DNA from 2 places in the Mesorhizobium sp. M3A.F.Ca.ET.175.01.1.1 genome. Region 1 is predicted to be linked to the other one. Evidence: riboswitches for the same ligand, from Rfam matches in the RefSeq annotation. Region 1 holds a riboswitch; the other holds the start of a gene.
What was found. A riboswitch is a leader RNA that binds a small molecule or an ion and turns the genes downstream of it on or off. The one in region 1 is predicted to bind cobalamin.

Region 1 (7,246 bases):
CACCCAGGAGACGACCAGCGCGATGGCAACGACGGCGAACAGCGAGAAGCAGTATTCCCCGGCGCCACTCTTGGCGAAGCCGACCGGCACGAAGCCGGCGATCGTCACCACCGTGCCGGTGAGCATCGGGAAGGCGGTGGACGTATAGGCGTAGGTGGCTGCCGAGATCTTGTCGTAGCCTTCCTCCATGCGCGAGATCATCATCTCGACCGCGATCATGGCATCGTCGACCAGCAGGCCGAGCGCGATGATCAGCGCGCCGAGCGAGATGCGCTGCAGCGAGATGCCGAAATACTCCATGGTGACAAAGGTGATCGCCAGCACCAGCGGGATGGCGACTGCCACCACGACGCCGGGCCGCCAGCCAAGCGCCAGCAGCGAGACGGCGAGCACGATGGCGATCGCCTCGCCGAGGCTCTTGGTGAACTCGCCGACGGATTCCTCGACCACATGCGACTGGTCGGCGACCAGGCCGAGTTCGGCGCCGAGCGGCAGTTCGGCCTCCATCTCATGCATCTTTTCCTTGACGTTCTCGCCCAGCGCCAGCGCGTCGCCGCCCGAGGTCATCGAAATGGCGATGCCGACCGCCGGCTTGCCGTTGAAGCGGAACATCGGTTGCGGCGGGTCGGAATAGGCGCGCTTGACCTCGGCGACGTCGCCCAGCCGGAAATAGTGGCCGTTGGCGTAGAAGTTGATCGCCTTCAGGCTCTCCTCGGAGGTGAAGCTGCCGGAAACGCGGATGGCGATGCGCTCGGGTCCGGCATCGACCGTGCCGCTCGGGGTCAGCGCGTTCTGCGCCTGCAGCGCCTGCGACAGCGTGCCGACGTCGAGGCCGAGCGCCGCCACCTTCTGAGTCGAGAATTCGAGATAGATCTTCTCGTCCTGCTGGCCGACCAGGTCGACCTTGGCGACGTCCTTCACGGTGAGCAGTCCGGCGCGCAGGCTGCTGGCCAGGTCCTTCAGCTCGCGATGGCTGAGGCCGTCGGAGGTGAGCGCATAGATCAGCGAATAGGTGTCGCCGAACTCGTCATTGTAGAACGGCCCCTGGACGCCGGACGGCAAGGTCGGCTTGATGTCGTCGAGCTTCTTGCGCACCTGGTACCAAAGCGGCTGCACCTGGTCGCCCGCGACCGTGTCCTTCAAATTAACGAAGACGACCGACTCGCCAGGCTTGGTATAGCTCTTGACGTAGTCGAGGTCGGGCAGCTCCTCGAGCTTCTTCTCGATGCGATCCGTGATCTGCTCCACCGTGTCGCTGGTGGTGGCGCCGGGCCACATCGTCTTCACCACCATGGTCTTGATGGTGAAAGGCGGGTCCTCCTCGCGGCCGAGGCCGCCATAGGCGTAGAGCCCGGCAAGCGCCGCCGCGATCATCAGATAGACGACGAAGCTCCGGTGGCGCAGCGCCCATTCGGAAAGATTGAAGCTGGTCATGATGCGGTTCCTTCTCAGGCGCACAAAAGCGCGTTCCGCCGGCGGCTGCCGGCTGGCGAAAACAACTGACGGTTGGGTTCGGTCGGCACCCGCCCTCGGGCGGGAGCCGTGGAAGTTCAGGCCAGGCTGTGCATCGTACCCGGCACGCGGTAGGGCGCCCGCTCGGCTAGCCGCGGCCTGATGGCGAGGCTGGCGAGATAGCGCTGGAAGCTGGCTGCTTCTTGAACTGGCGAGGCGAGTCCGACATGGCCGTCCGGCCGCACCAGATAGGCGGCGTCGCGCTGCAGGCCGGCTTTCCCGGCCGCCTCCGACCATGCGAACGCGTGGACCGGGATCCCGGTCGATGCCAGCATCGCCCGGAACTCGGCATTGACCTCGCCATAGACATGGACCTGCCAATCCAGCGACCGCAGCGGCTGGAAATTGTCGCTGCTGCCGTGGACGACATAAGGCAGGCGATCCCCGCCGCTCACCTTGCCTGCCGTGCCCGAGCTGATCGGCCCGGCGCGATACTGGATCGCTGCCTGCGAGATCAAGCCGAAGAAGGCGCGCGAGCCGAACGATGTGTGGAGCAGCGCGTTCAGGAACTTCGGCATCAGATAGCGCCGGAACAGCCCGATCAGCCGCGAGCGGCTGGTGATGAACCGGAAAGCGGTATCGGTGCTCTCGATCAGCTTCTTCGCAAAGGCGATGCGTTCCGGCTCGTAGCTGTAGAGCAGGCGCGGATCGGCTCGCCCCTGCACGACCGCGGCGAGCTTCCAGGCGAGGTTCACCGCGTCGCCCATGCCGGTGTTCATGCCCTGGCCGCCGGCCGGGCTGTGGATGTGGCCGGCATCGCCGACCAGGAAGACGCGGCCGACGCGGAAGCGTTCCGCGACCCGGTGGTGGACGCGGTACGTCGAGAACCAGTTGACTTCATGGACCTTGACGCCGGTGTCGCGCTCGATGTCTGCACGGATCGCCTCGAAGGTGATCGTCTCGTCGGCCTCATGTGCCTTCGGCACGATGCCGATCAGCCTCGCCGAGCCGGACTGCCGGACCGGCATGACGATCGCGAAACCATAGGTGCTGATCGTCGTGTCCATGCCGTTGCGGGTGATCTCGCCGCTGCCTTTGACGTCGGCGACGTAGAAGGACTGCTCGTACGTGCCGCCGGGGAAGCCGATGTTCAGCCCATGGCGCACGGCACTGCGGGAGCCGTCGCAACCGGCGAGATAGGCGGCGCTCACGGTCTCGGTCTTGCCGTTCCGCAAAAGGGTCGCGATGACCGCTTCGCCCTTGTCCTGGAAGGCGACGAGCTCCGTGCCGCGCTCGACCTCGACGCCGGCACGCTCCAGATGCGTGATCAGCACGCGCTCGTGGATATGCTGCGGCAGCGCGAAGGCGAAGGAATAAGGACTGATGCCGCGGCCGAAATCGGAGAGCGGCAGCCTCGCGGCGACGCCGGACGGCGTGTGTATCGTTAGCTGCTCCAGTCTAACGCCCTCGGCAAGGACATCCTCGACGATGCCGATCTGGCGATGGAACTCCAGCGTGCGCGCCTGGACGGCCAGCGCCCGCGACGTTTCGCCGGGAGCCGCCGCCTTGTCGAAGATGCGCACCGGCACGCCGAGCCTGGTCAGCCAAAGTGCGAGCGTCAGCCCGGTCGGGCCGGCGCCGGCGATGAGGACCTTTGTCTTGGACATGGTCATTGTCCTTCTCCCTCAACGATACGAACTTTTTCGTGTTCCCGCAGCCGGTTTACGCCGGCGGTGACGACCACATCGCCCTGGCCAAGCCCGTCGCTGACGACGACCCGATCGGTCTCGTAGCGAGCGACGGTGATGGGCCTCAGTTCCACCCCCGACGCGGCGGTGACCACCCAGACGGCCGGCTTGCCGTCCTTGTCGAACAGCGCGCTGCCCGGCAGCACCACGACCGGCGTGCCGGCCACCTCGGCGCGGCCGGAAACGCTGGCACCGAAGCGCATTTCTTGCGGAGCGTTCTCGAGCGAAACCTTGACCTGGAAAGTGCGGGTCGCGGCATCGGCCATCGGCGCGATCTCGCGGACGGTGCCGATCGCGGTGATCGCCGGATTGCTGAGCAGCGAGACAGTGACCTGCGGTGGCCGCTTCGTGTCGGGCGTGTTGGCGAAGGCGGCTTCCGCGATCGAGAACACCGCGTCGCGCCCGCTCGGATCGGCAACGCGCACCACCATCTGGCCGACAGCGACCGACTGTCCGGCCTCGGCACCGGTGGCGGTGACGATGCCGTCGAATTCAGCATGCAGTTCGGTATAGGCGACCTGGTCCTTGGCCATCTCGAAGGCGATGTTCGCCGATTTGAGCTTGGCCTGCGCCGAGCGCAAATTCTTCAGCGTCGCGTCGTAAGTGGCGCGCGTGGTGAACCCTTTGGCGAGCAGCGCGCCGATGCGGACCTCGGCGGCGCTTGCTTCGACGAGCACGGCTTGCGCCGCCGCGACATCGGCCTCGGCGCTGGCGAGCCGGTTGCGATAATCCTGGTCTTCGATGCGGGCGAGCACCTCACCCTTCTTCACCGTCGAGCCGATCTCGGCGATGCGTTCGAGCAGCTTGCCGGATACGCGGAAGCCGAGGTCGCTTTCGAGCCGCGGCCGTATCTCACCGACGGCCGTGCGGGTGTCGGCGCTGCGGGTCGGGGCGACCGCCATGGCCTTGACCAGTTTCATCTCCGGCGCGGCGGGCTTTGCGTTCGAGGCCTCGCTGCGTGCGCCGTGCCAAACCATGGCGGCGCCGCAGGCGAGGATGGCGATCGAGCCGGCGACAAGGCGGCGCCTCAGCGGCCTGTTATGGAAAAGTGCGGCAATCATGTTGTCTCCGTGACCAAGGTTGCGGTCGCGCCGGGAGGATGCTGCGACCGGAAAATGTTGGCTGGGAGCGATCGGCGTTTTGGCCGGTCTTTCGCCAGCCCGATCTTTTTGCGTTTTCGGGCCCGCGAAATCCCGAACGCTTTCTGAAGTTTTTCCGATGTTTGGCTGAGGCAGTGCCGGAAATCGGGATTTTCGCAAGCCGGCGAGATTGCACGGAAGCCAGTTGCGACTCGTGCGCGGGCGACCTAGGATGGCTGCGTCATGGTCCCGAGCCGCAAGGCGAAGGGTGAAAAGGGAACACGGTGAGATCCGCCTCGGGTCGATGCCGTGGCTGCCCCCGCAACTGTGAGCGGCGAGCTCCATCTGAAAACCACTGGCCGACAAGGCTGGGAAGGCGGATGGCGCGGCGACCCGCGAGCCAGGAGACCTGCCATCGACACGAGTTGACCGGACGGGGTGTGCCGGGAGGAGACGCGGCGCCGGTCTGTCAGCCGGCCGTCCAGCATCCTTCCGTCGCCATTTGGAGAGTGACGGAATGTTGGACGGCTCCATCGATCGCCACGAGTGCGCGCCCTGCCGAAGCTATTTGCTCGGATCAGCCGGCCTGATTCGAAAAGCCGTTCGGGAGAAGCTCCATGACTGAGCTTCTCGAAGCTCGCAGGCTGACGGCCGTGGCAGGCGGCAAGCTCCTGGTCGATGGCGTCAGCCTGTCGCTCACTCCGGGCGAACGGCTGGCCATCGTCGGGCCTAACGGTGCCGGCAAAACCACGCTCTTGCGCATGCTGTGTGGTGCTCTGCGGCCGGCCAGCGGCGAGGTGCGCCTGGCCGGACGCCGGCTGGATAGGATCACGCAGGGCGAGCGTGCACTCAGCATGGCCGTCGTCGGCCAGGCCGACCAGCCTGATCCGCGGGTTACTCTCATCGACTATGTCGAGCTTGGCCGCGTCCCGCATATCGGCATCAGGCGCAAGCGCGAGGATCGCGATATCGTCGTGGATGCGCTGCGCCGGACCGGACTCTTGCCGCTGCTTTGCCGCACGATCGGCTCGCTGTCCGGTGGCGAACGGGAACGTGCGCAACTCGCCCGTGCCATGGCGCAGGAGCCAAAAATCCTGTTCCTCGACGAACCGACCAACCATCTCGATCCGCGCGCCCGCGGCGACCTTCTCGACCTTGTCGCGGACTTCGGCATGACCGTCGTTGCCGTGCTGCACGACCTGTCGCTGGTGGCGCCCTTCGCCACCACGGTGGCGGTGATGAACAATGCCCGGCTGCATGCGCTGGCGCCGCCGCGCGAGGCGCTTGACGCCCAGCTCGTGCGCCAGGTCTTCGGCATCGATGTGCTGCGTCTGCCGCATCCGACAGAAGACCGCGAGCTCACCGTCTTCGACCTTGCCAACGGCGCATCCTCGCCATCCTGAACCTGTCCAAACAAAGGAGCACCTGTCCCTTGAAACGCATCGCGCTGTCGTTTGCCTTTTTGCTCGCCGCCTCGCCGGCCTTCGCTTTTCCGGTCACCATCGACAGCTGCGGCAAGCCGCTGACCTTCGAGGCGCCGCCAAAGCGTGCCGTCATTCACGACCTCAACATGGCCGAGATGGCCTTCGCGCTGAAGCTGCAGTCCTCGATCGTCGGTCTCACCGGCATCACCGGCTGGTACAAGGTCGGGCCGGAGTTCAAGGCCGCGCAGGGCTCGATCCCGGAACTCGCGCCGAAATATCCGACGCTCGAGAATCTGATCGCCGTGCAGCCCGATTTCTTCTTCGCCGGCTGGTACTACGGCATGAAGCCGGGCGGCGAGGTAACGCCGGACACACTCGCCCCGCACGGCATCAAGACGCTGGTGCTGACCGAAAGCTGCGTCCACCTCGACAAGGACCGACCTGCCGCCTCGATGGACCTGCTCTATGGCGACGTCGAGAAGCTGGGCAAGATCTTCGGCAAGGAGGCCGATGCTCAAAAGCTCGTCGCTGGCTGGAAGGCCGAGCTCGCCGACCTCACGGCGAAAATTGGCAACGCCAAGGGCACCCGCGTCTTCCTCTATGATTCCGGCGAGGACAAGCCTTTCACCGCCGGCAGGTTCGCCATCCCGAATGCCATGATCGCAGCCGCCGGCGGCGAGAACATCATGGCCGACATGGAGACGAGCTGGGGCAACACCGACTGGGAGACGGTCGCCTCGCGCAATCCGCAATTCCTCATCCTGCTCGATTACCAGGACGGCGGCGGCTACAAGAAACTGCTCGATTTCCTCAAGGCCCATCCAGCGATGAAAGAGACCGACGCCGTCAAGAACGAGCGCTTCGTGGCACTGCGCTACGCCGAGCTGACGCCCGGTCCCGCCAATATCGAAGCGATCGGCAAGATCGCCAGGGCCATGCATCCGGAAGCGTTTTAGGTCTTGAGCTGAGCTGGGAGTGTTATTGTTGACGGATCGCCTGACGACGTGAATCTACACCACCGATCGTTCGTCTTGTCGATAGCCCTGGGCGCGGCTCTCCTGGTCGCGCTCGCCCTGCTGTCGATCGCCTATGGCTCGACATTGATACCTTTGCGCGAGGTCCTCGGCGCGCTGGCGCATACCGCCGGGCTGGATGGCCCCGCCGTTCCCGGACCCGTGGGCAGCATCGTCGTCGACCTCAGGCTGCCGCGCACCCTGCTGGCGATCGCGGTCGGCGCCGGCCTTGGCGCCGTCGGTGCGCTGCTGCAGACCGTCAGCCGCAACGACCTAGCCGATCCGTTCCTGTTCGGCCTCTCCTCCGGCGCCGCTGCCGGCGCCGTTTCGGTCATCACCGCCTTCGGCGACAGGTTTGGAATATGGACCTTGCCGGTGGCGGCGTTCACCGGCGGCATATTGGCGGCGACAATCGTGCTGCTCCTGGTCTCACGGGTGAGGGGGCAGGGCCCCGAGCGGCTGATCCTTGCCGGGCTCGCCGTATCCTTCATGTTCACCGCGCTTACCAACTATCTCGTCTTCGCCGGCGA
Region 2 (7,246 bases), on a different contig from region 1:
GCAGGGGATAAAGCAAACCGAGCAGGATGCTAAGCACGATCGCCACGACATAGATCACAGGCGGCCAGGGAATGATGCCGTGCTTGGCTCCGTTCATTCTTGTCCTCCCTCCGTCTGGCTTTCCGTCGCCGAGGTGCAGGTGCTGGCGAGATCGGCAAGATGCGATTTCCAGATATCGGTCTGATCGTTGCTGTAGAGCTTGTCCAGTGATCCTTCGCTCTTCAACGCGCCCAGCATGCAGCCACAATAGCTGGAACAGAACTTGGTGTCCTGCTGTTGCTGCTCGCAGGATACCTGGCAAGCGCTCAGGAAACCCGCTTCCTTGTCCTGCGGGGGCGCGGGCATGATCTGCGACAATATCCAGACAGACCCGAACAGCAGCGGTTGGTGGATAAGATAGAAGGCCAGACTGTGACGGCCGATGAAGATGAGCGGATTGGCCCAGCGGCCAGGCATCCAGGCGCCCAGCCGAGCGAGAAGACCGGAGGCCGATGCGAACCTGGCCACGCAGATGCCGGCAAGCACCGCGCCAAACCAGGGGAGCACCGGGACATAATCGTTGGAGCGCGGGTTGGTCGCCGACAGCCCAACCCACCACAGTGCCGGATGGTCGAAGAATTCGGACCGCAGATAATAGGGCGCCGCGATCACGGCCGCAGCGACGATCGCCGTCAGCAACGGCGGCAGCCGCAGAAACGCAAGGCCGAGCAGGCTCGCCAGCGCGATCTCGTGGAGTATCCCGAAGAAGATGAAGCCGTCCGGCGTAGCGACATAGGTGACAGCCGAGATGGCGATCGCCGACGCGGCGACCATGGCGAAACGCTTCCAGAAGCCCGGCCAGCGGATCTGGCGGCCATGGGCGAGGAACAGACTGACGCCGACCAGGAACAGGAAGGTCGAGGCGATGCAGCGCGCATAAATCTTCCACCAGCCGAAAGCGGTCAGGCCAGGTGTGGTGTAGCCGAAGTTTTCGAGATCCCAGGTGAAGTGGTAACTCGCCATCGCGATCAGCGCGATGCCGCGCAGTATGTCGATGGCGATGATGCGACTGTGTTTCGGCTTGTCCTGAACGGCTTCGTTCGTCGTTTGAAGGCTCATGATCTCGCAGTCCGATTCAGTCGTCCCAACGACTATCACGGTTAGGGCCGACAACAGAGGGCGAATGGCTGCTCTCCCGCATTGTGGCGTCTGCTCGGGGCCCTTAAGCTCGCGCCGTCAGTGCCGGCGCGATGCCGGCGGCCCAAGGTGCATCGAATGTCCGCAAGAATGATGTCTCTGACCGAAGAACTGGTTGCCCGTTGTTTTCGGGTCGTCGAAGACAGTGGCCCCGACCCAAATGCCGCGCATCTCGATGACGCCGACTACGAAGCGATGCTCGATGCATTGGAGGTTGAACTCCCCGCCGCCGAGCCGCTCTGGCTGTTCGGCTACGGATCGCTGATCTGGAAGCCTGAGATCGACCATGTCGAGGAACGGGTCGCAGTGGCGCGCGGCTGGCACCGTTCCTTCTGTATGAACATGACACGCTGGCGCGGCACCAGAGAGAGCCCGGGCTTGATGATGGCGCTAGATCGCGGCGGGCAATGCAAGGGCGTCGCCTTCCGGCTGAGCGACGGTGATCGCCGTCAGCAGCTGAACAAGCTGCTTAGGCGCGAGGTGACGCTCAAGCCGACAAGCTACCATCCGCGCCTGCTCAGCTTGGCCAGCGGCAGCGGTCCATTTCGGGCCCTGGGCTTCGTGATCAACCGCAAGGGCACCACCTATACCGGCGTGCTCAGCGAAGGCGAGGTGGTCAGAAGGCTTGCGACCTCCTGCGGCCACTGGGGTTCAGGCGCCGACTATCTCTACAACACCGTCAGGAATCTCGAAGCCCGAGGCATTCACGATGCTCACCTGTGGCGGCTGCAGCAGCTCGTCGCTGCCAGAATCGCCGGCTCCTAGCACACCGAGCCGTGCCGCAATCACGCTCCAGCGTGGCGGAATTTGGTTTGCCGGGGGAGACGATTCTGCCTATAGTCGCCGATGTCGTCGGTTCCGTTTTTGGAGCCAAGAGGGAATGCGGTGAGGGTGGACTTCCTGCCCAAAGCCGTGGCTGCCCCCGCAACTGTGTGCGGTAGTCCTGCCCCATAGACCACTGAGGATTTGCCTCGGGAAGGTGGGGAAGGGCGTGGATCCGCGAGCCAGGAGACCTGCCGGCGACAAGAAAGTTGACTTCTATGCCCTCGGGTGGAGGGCGAAAGGACAAGACATGAATACCGCTTCCTTTTCCCTCGGCGCTTCCGTCTCCTCGCAGTCGCGCTTCATGCAACTGGCGATGGCCGCGCTGCTCGGCATTTTCGTCGTCGGCTTCGTCGGCTTCTCGCATATCGATGCGGTCCACAACGCTGCCCACGACTATCGTCACTCGATGGCTTTTCCCTGCCACTGACGAGGGTTTGACATCATGAATCTGTTTCGCAACGTCGTGTTCATCGCGGCGATCGCCGGGCTCGTGGCGGGTGTGGTTCTCGCCTGCATGCAGGCCTATGCCACCGTTCCGTTGATCCTCAAAGCGGAAGTGTATGAAAAGGCGGGCGAGGGTCATCACCATGACCACGCGACCAACGACAACCCTGTGGGCGCAGCCGCTCCAGCCGCCGGCAGCGCGATGAGCAGCGCAGCCCCGGCGCCCGCCGAGGCAGTTGCCCCAGCCGAGGAGGAGGGCTGGGCGCCGGCCGACGGCTTCGAGCGATTCGCCTTCAATGTCGTCGCCAATATCGTCACCGGCATCGGCTTCGCGCTGATCCTGGTCGCAGTCTCGGAATTTGCGGGCGGCATCGGCAACTGGCGCCAGGGCGTGTTCTGGGGCCTAGCTGGCTTTGCCGTGTTCACACTGGCGCCTGGCCTCGGCCTGCCGCCCGAACTCCCGGCAATGCCGGCGGCCGAACTGCTGCCGAGGCAGATCTGGTGGGTTTCGACAGTCATCGCGACTGCGGCCGGGCTCGGTCTGATTGCCTTCCGCAAGTCGCTGCCGCTGGCCATTCTTGGCGTGGCGCTGATCGTGGCACCTCACATTATTGGCGCGCCGCAGCCGGAAAGCTTCGAGACCGCGATTCCCGAAGGATTGCATCACCAGTTCGTTGTCGCCGTGACGCTCACCGATCTGGTGTTCTGGCTGGTTCTGGGCGCGGTTGTCGGCGTGGTGCGCGGACGCTTCACCGGCACCGCGACCAGCTTGCGCGACAGCTTTGCCTGATCGCGCCGAAGGTCGCCTGACCTTCATCGTAGGCGGTGCGCGCTCGGGCAAGAGCGCGCATGCCGAGACCCTGGTGACGGCAAGCCCGTCGCCCTGGGCCTATATCGCCACAGCGCAAACCTATGACGACGAGATGCGCGAGCGGATCGCGCTGCATCGCGCGCGACGCGGCGAAGGCTGGGTCACCATCGACGCGCCGCTCGATCTGGCGGGCGCAATCGAGGCCTTGCCCGATCACCAGCCGGTGCTGATCGACTGCCTGACATTGTGGCTGACCAATCATATGCTGGCGGACCATGACATCGATGCAGAGTGCCGACGGCTCTCGGATGTGCTGTCGCGCCCGCGCGGACCGTGGTCCGTGGTCTCGAACGAAGTCGGGCTCGGCATCGTGCCGGACAATGCGCTCGCGCGCCGGTTCCGCGACGCCGCCGGACGCCTCAACCAGCAAGTCGCAGCCGTCGCCGACAGCGTGCTGATGATGGTGGCGGGGCTGCCGCTCAAGGTGAAGTGACATGGCCGAGATCGACGACAAGACCATCGACGACAGGGACGCCGAACGCCATCGCGCCAAGATGGCCAAGCGCAAGGCGGTGCAGGATGCCGAGGTGGCCGGCAAGACGATCGAGAAGGGACTGCTGATCATCAACACCGGACCCGGCAAGGGCAAGACCACGGCTGCCTTCGGCCTGGCGCTGAGGATGCTCGGCTATGGCAAGCGTGTCGGCGTCGTCCAATTCATCAAGGGCAAATGGCACACCGGCGAAAAGGATGCTTTCGCCGCCTTCGGCGACCAGGTCGTGTGGCATGCGATGGGTGAGGGGTTCACGTGGGAAACGCAGGACCTGAAGCGCGACATCGCCGCGGCGGAGGCTGCCTGGACCAAGGCCCTGCAACTGATGGCGGATCCTTCGATCAGCCTCGTCGTCCTCGACGAGCTCAACATCGCACTGCGCTACGACTATCTCGATCTGGAGAAAGTGGTCGCGGCGCTGAAAGCGCGCCGCGAGGACCTGCATGTCGTCGTCACCGGCCGCAACGCCAAGCCGCTGCTGGTGGAGGCGGCCGACCTGGTCACCGAGATGGGGCTGACCAAGCACCATTTCACGGCGGGGGTTAAGGCGCAGCAGGGAATCGAGTTTTAGCCGCTGATCAGAATGGTCAGATAGATCACGATCGCCGACAAGACGCCGAACAGCGCAATCAGCAGCCGGTCGGCGATGCGATAGAGTCTTAGCGCCATGCGGATGTCGGTGCTCTCGGCTTCGCGGCGGCCGCCTTCGCCCATGAAGGCATCCTCGACAATCACGCCTGCGTAGCTGCGCGGTCCGGCGAGCGCCAGGTCCAAGGCGCCGGCCATGGCGGCTTCCGGCCAGCCGGCATTGGGGGAGCGGTGCTTCTTCGCGTCGCGCTGCATCACATGCCAGGCATTGCGTGGATCGGCGCCCTTGACGAGGAAGGCCGCCAGCACGATGAGCAGGCCGGTCAGCCGCGAGGCCGGCAGATTGATCAGGTCGTCGAAGCGGGCGGCCGCCCGGCCAAACGCCTCGTGGCGCGGCGTGCGGTGGCCGATCATCGAATCGGCGGTGTTGGCGGCCTTGTAGGCGGCGCCGCCTGCCAGCCCGCCGACGCCGGTCCAGATGGCCGGCGCGACGATGCCGTCGGAGAAATTCTCGGCCAGGCTTTCGATCGCGGCGCGGGCGACGCCTGCCTTGTCGAGCTTTTCGGGATCGCGGCCGACGATGCGCGAAACGGCGATGCGGCCAAGCGTCAGACCGCCCGTTTCGAGTGCATCGGCAACGTCCTCGACATGCTGGGCGAGGCTCTTCTGTGAAAGAAGCGAGGAGCCGAGTATGGCTGCGGCGACCAGCCCAGAGGGAAAGATCAGCCAGAGCAGGATATGCAGCGTCAGCCCGATGGCTGCCGGCACCAGCACGATGACCAGCAATGCCTGGACGCCGCGGCGACGACGCAATTCGTCGGAATCGGTGGCGCGGTTGAGGCTGCGATCAAGAAAGGATATCAGCCTGCCGATCCAGGTTACGGGATGACCGATGGCGCGGAACAGCCAGTCCGGATAACCAAGGGCGAGTTCAACGGCAAGTGACAGGAAGGCGATCAGGATCGACATGAAACTTCTTGCAGGGATTGCGGCGGTGGATCATGGCGGCAGCCTCGGTCGGGCGAGGGCGCTCTTTCCTCACGCACCGCTGCCTTTCGTCGATCTTTCGACAGGTATCAATCCGCACTCCTATCCGCTTTTCGATCTGCCCGCCACCGCCCTGTCTCGATTGCCCGAAGCAGGACAACTGCGCGAATTGGCCGAAATTGCGGCCGCCGCTTACGGCGCGCCGTCGGTGGAGCAGGTCGTGGCTGCGCCAGGCACGCAGGTTCTCTTGCCGCGTGTCGCTTCGCTGGTGAAGCCGGGCAAGGCGCTGGTGCTCGGCCCGACCTATGCCGAACATGCCAGAGCCGCCGCGATCGCTGGTCACGCGGTGGGCGAAGTGAATGATTTCGAGGCGCTGGCGCAAGCCGACCTCGCCGTGCTGGTCAACCCCAACAACCCGGACGGCCGTATCGTCGAGCGGGATCGACTGCTCGATCTTGCCGCGCGGCTGCGCAGCAAGGGCGGCCTCCTGGTCGTCGACGAAGCCTTCATGGATGTCGGCCCGACGGAGCACAGCATTGCCGGGGACGCGCGTGAGAGCGGCATCGTGGTGCTGCGCTCCTTCGGGAAGTTCTTCGGCCTTGCCGGGGTGAGGCTGGGCTTTGCGATTGCGGATCGGCTGACGGCCGAGCGGCTGGACGCGCAGTTCGGCCCGTGGGCTGTTGCCGGACCGGCGCTCGAATACGGCATCCGCGCGTTGGCAGACACGGAATGGCAAACAGCCATGCGACAACGCCTGGCATCCGATGCCCACCGCATCGACGCGCTGCTCGGTCGATTCGGGGTTCCGGTCGCTGGCGGCACCAGTTTGTTCCGTTATCTATCGTTCCCTCACGCTCCAGGCCTGTTTTCGGCACTTGGCGAGCGCGGCATCCTGCTTCGTCATTTTGCCGAGCGGCCACAAGTCCTCCGGGCTGGCCTGCCGGCCGGCGAAGAGGAATGGCAACGGCTCGAAAGCGCGCTTGCCGCCTGGGCCGCGCAGCGCGAGGATGGGCCGAAGGAGATCGCGCGATGATCCATGTCTGTCCCCTGTCGAAGATCGAAGAGACCGTGGCGAGGACCGGGGCCGAGCGGCTGCTGTCGCTGCTTGCCGCGGGGACCGAGGTTACCCGCCCGGCCTCTATCCTGGCGGAAAACCACCTGCATCTGGTCATGCATGACATCGCTGTCGCCCAGGAGGGCATGACCATGCCGGGCGAGGAGCATGTGCGCGCCTTGCTCGACTTCGCCTACCGTTGGGACCGGGCGAAGCCGCTCGTCGTGCATTGCTATGCCGGCATCAGCCGCTCGACGGCGTCGGCCTATATCATTGCCGCTGCGCTGGCGCCGAGGCGCGACGAGGCGGAACTGGCCAAGACGCTGCGCTTTGTCTCGCCATCAGCGACGCCCAATCCGCGGCTTATTGCCGTCGCAGATGCGCTGCTCGGACGCGATGGGCGCATGATCGCGGCGATCGAAGCGATCGGGCGCGGCGCGGATGCCTTTGAAGGAACGCCGTTCGAGCTCGCGTTACAGGCCCAATGATCCTCGCCTAGAGCAGCCAGTCGGCAAGCTTGGCCTTGCGCACATCCCTGACAAGATCGATGAAACCATCGGCTTGATGCTCGGCGGTCAGGCGGCCCTTCTCGGCCGTGGCGATGCCGGCATCGCCGACGACGCCGTTCGGATTGAGGTCGCTGGCGATCCAGGCAAAGGCATGCGTGCCGGTGTGGCGCAGCAGGGCGAATTGCTTTTCGGCGCGGCCGACATTCGAGACGAAATTGTCGGCCTTGCCCATGTCGACGAGGTCCGGCCGGAAATGCAGCATCAGCGAGGTCTCGACATCGCCGCCATGGATGCCGTGA

Region 2: it holds a riboswitch for cobalamin, as region 1 does, so the genes downstream of both, EN818_RS23355 (CbtB domain-containing protein) here and EN818_RS28155 (ABC transporter ATP-binding protein) in region 1, are expected to answer to the same signal.

What each region holds. Positions count from the first base shown of each region.
Region 1 covers NZ_SRTP01000018.1:70,436-77,681, forward strand. Annotated here, with positions in the region: gene EN818_RS28140 (efflux RND transporter permease subunit) at 1-1,434, opposite strand, end outside; gene EN818_RS28145 (FAD-dependent monooxygenase) at 1,551-3,119, opposite strand; gene EN818_RS28150 (efflux RND transporter periplasmic adaptor subunit) at 3,122-4,261, opposite strand; cobalamin riboswitch at 4,507-4,711, shown strand; gene EN818_RS28155 (ABC transporter ATP-binding protein) at 4,897-5,682, shown strand; gene EN818_RS28160 (ABC transporter substrate-binding protein) at 5,712-6,659, shown strand; gene EN818_RS28165 (iron ABC transporter permease) at 6,741-7,246, shown strand, end outside.
Region 2 covers NZ_SRTP01000011.1:209,825-217,070, reverse strand. Annotated here, with positions in the region: gene EN818_RS23370 (isoprenylcysteine carboxylmethyltransferase family protein) at 1-97, opposite strand, end outside; gene EN818_RS23365 (DUF1624 domain-containing protein) at 94-1,098, opposite strand; gene EN818_RS23360 (gamma-glutamylcyclotransferase) at 1,255-1,941, shown strand; cobalamin riboswitch at 2,013-2,212, shown strand; gene EN818_RS23355 (CbtB domain-containing protein) at 2,249-2,428, shown strand; gene EN818_RS23350 (CbtA family protein) at 2,444-3,235, shown strand; gene cobU (bifunctional adenosylcobinamide kinase/adenosylcobinamide-phosphate guanylyltransferase) at 3,228-3,749, shown strand; gene cobO (cob(I)yrinic acid a,c-diamide adenosyltransferase) at 3,751-4,380, shown strand; gene cbiB (adenosylcobinamide-phosphate synthase CbiB) at 4,377-5,366, opposite strand; gene cobD (threonine-phosphate decarboxylase CobD) at 5,365-6,417, shown strand; gene EN818_RS23325 (tyrosine phosphatase family protein) at 6,414-6,926, shown strand; gene EN818_RS23320 (creatininase family protein) at 6,934-7,246, opposite strand, start outside.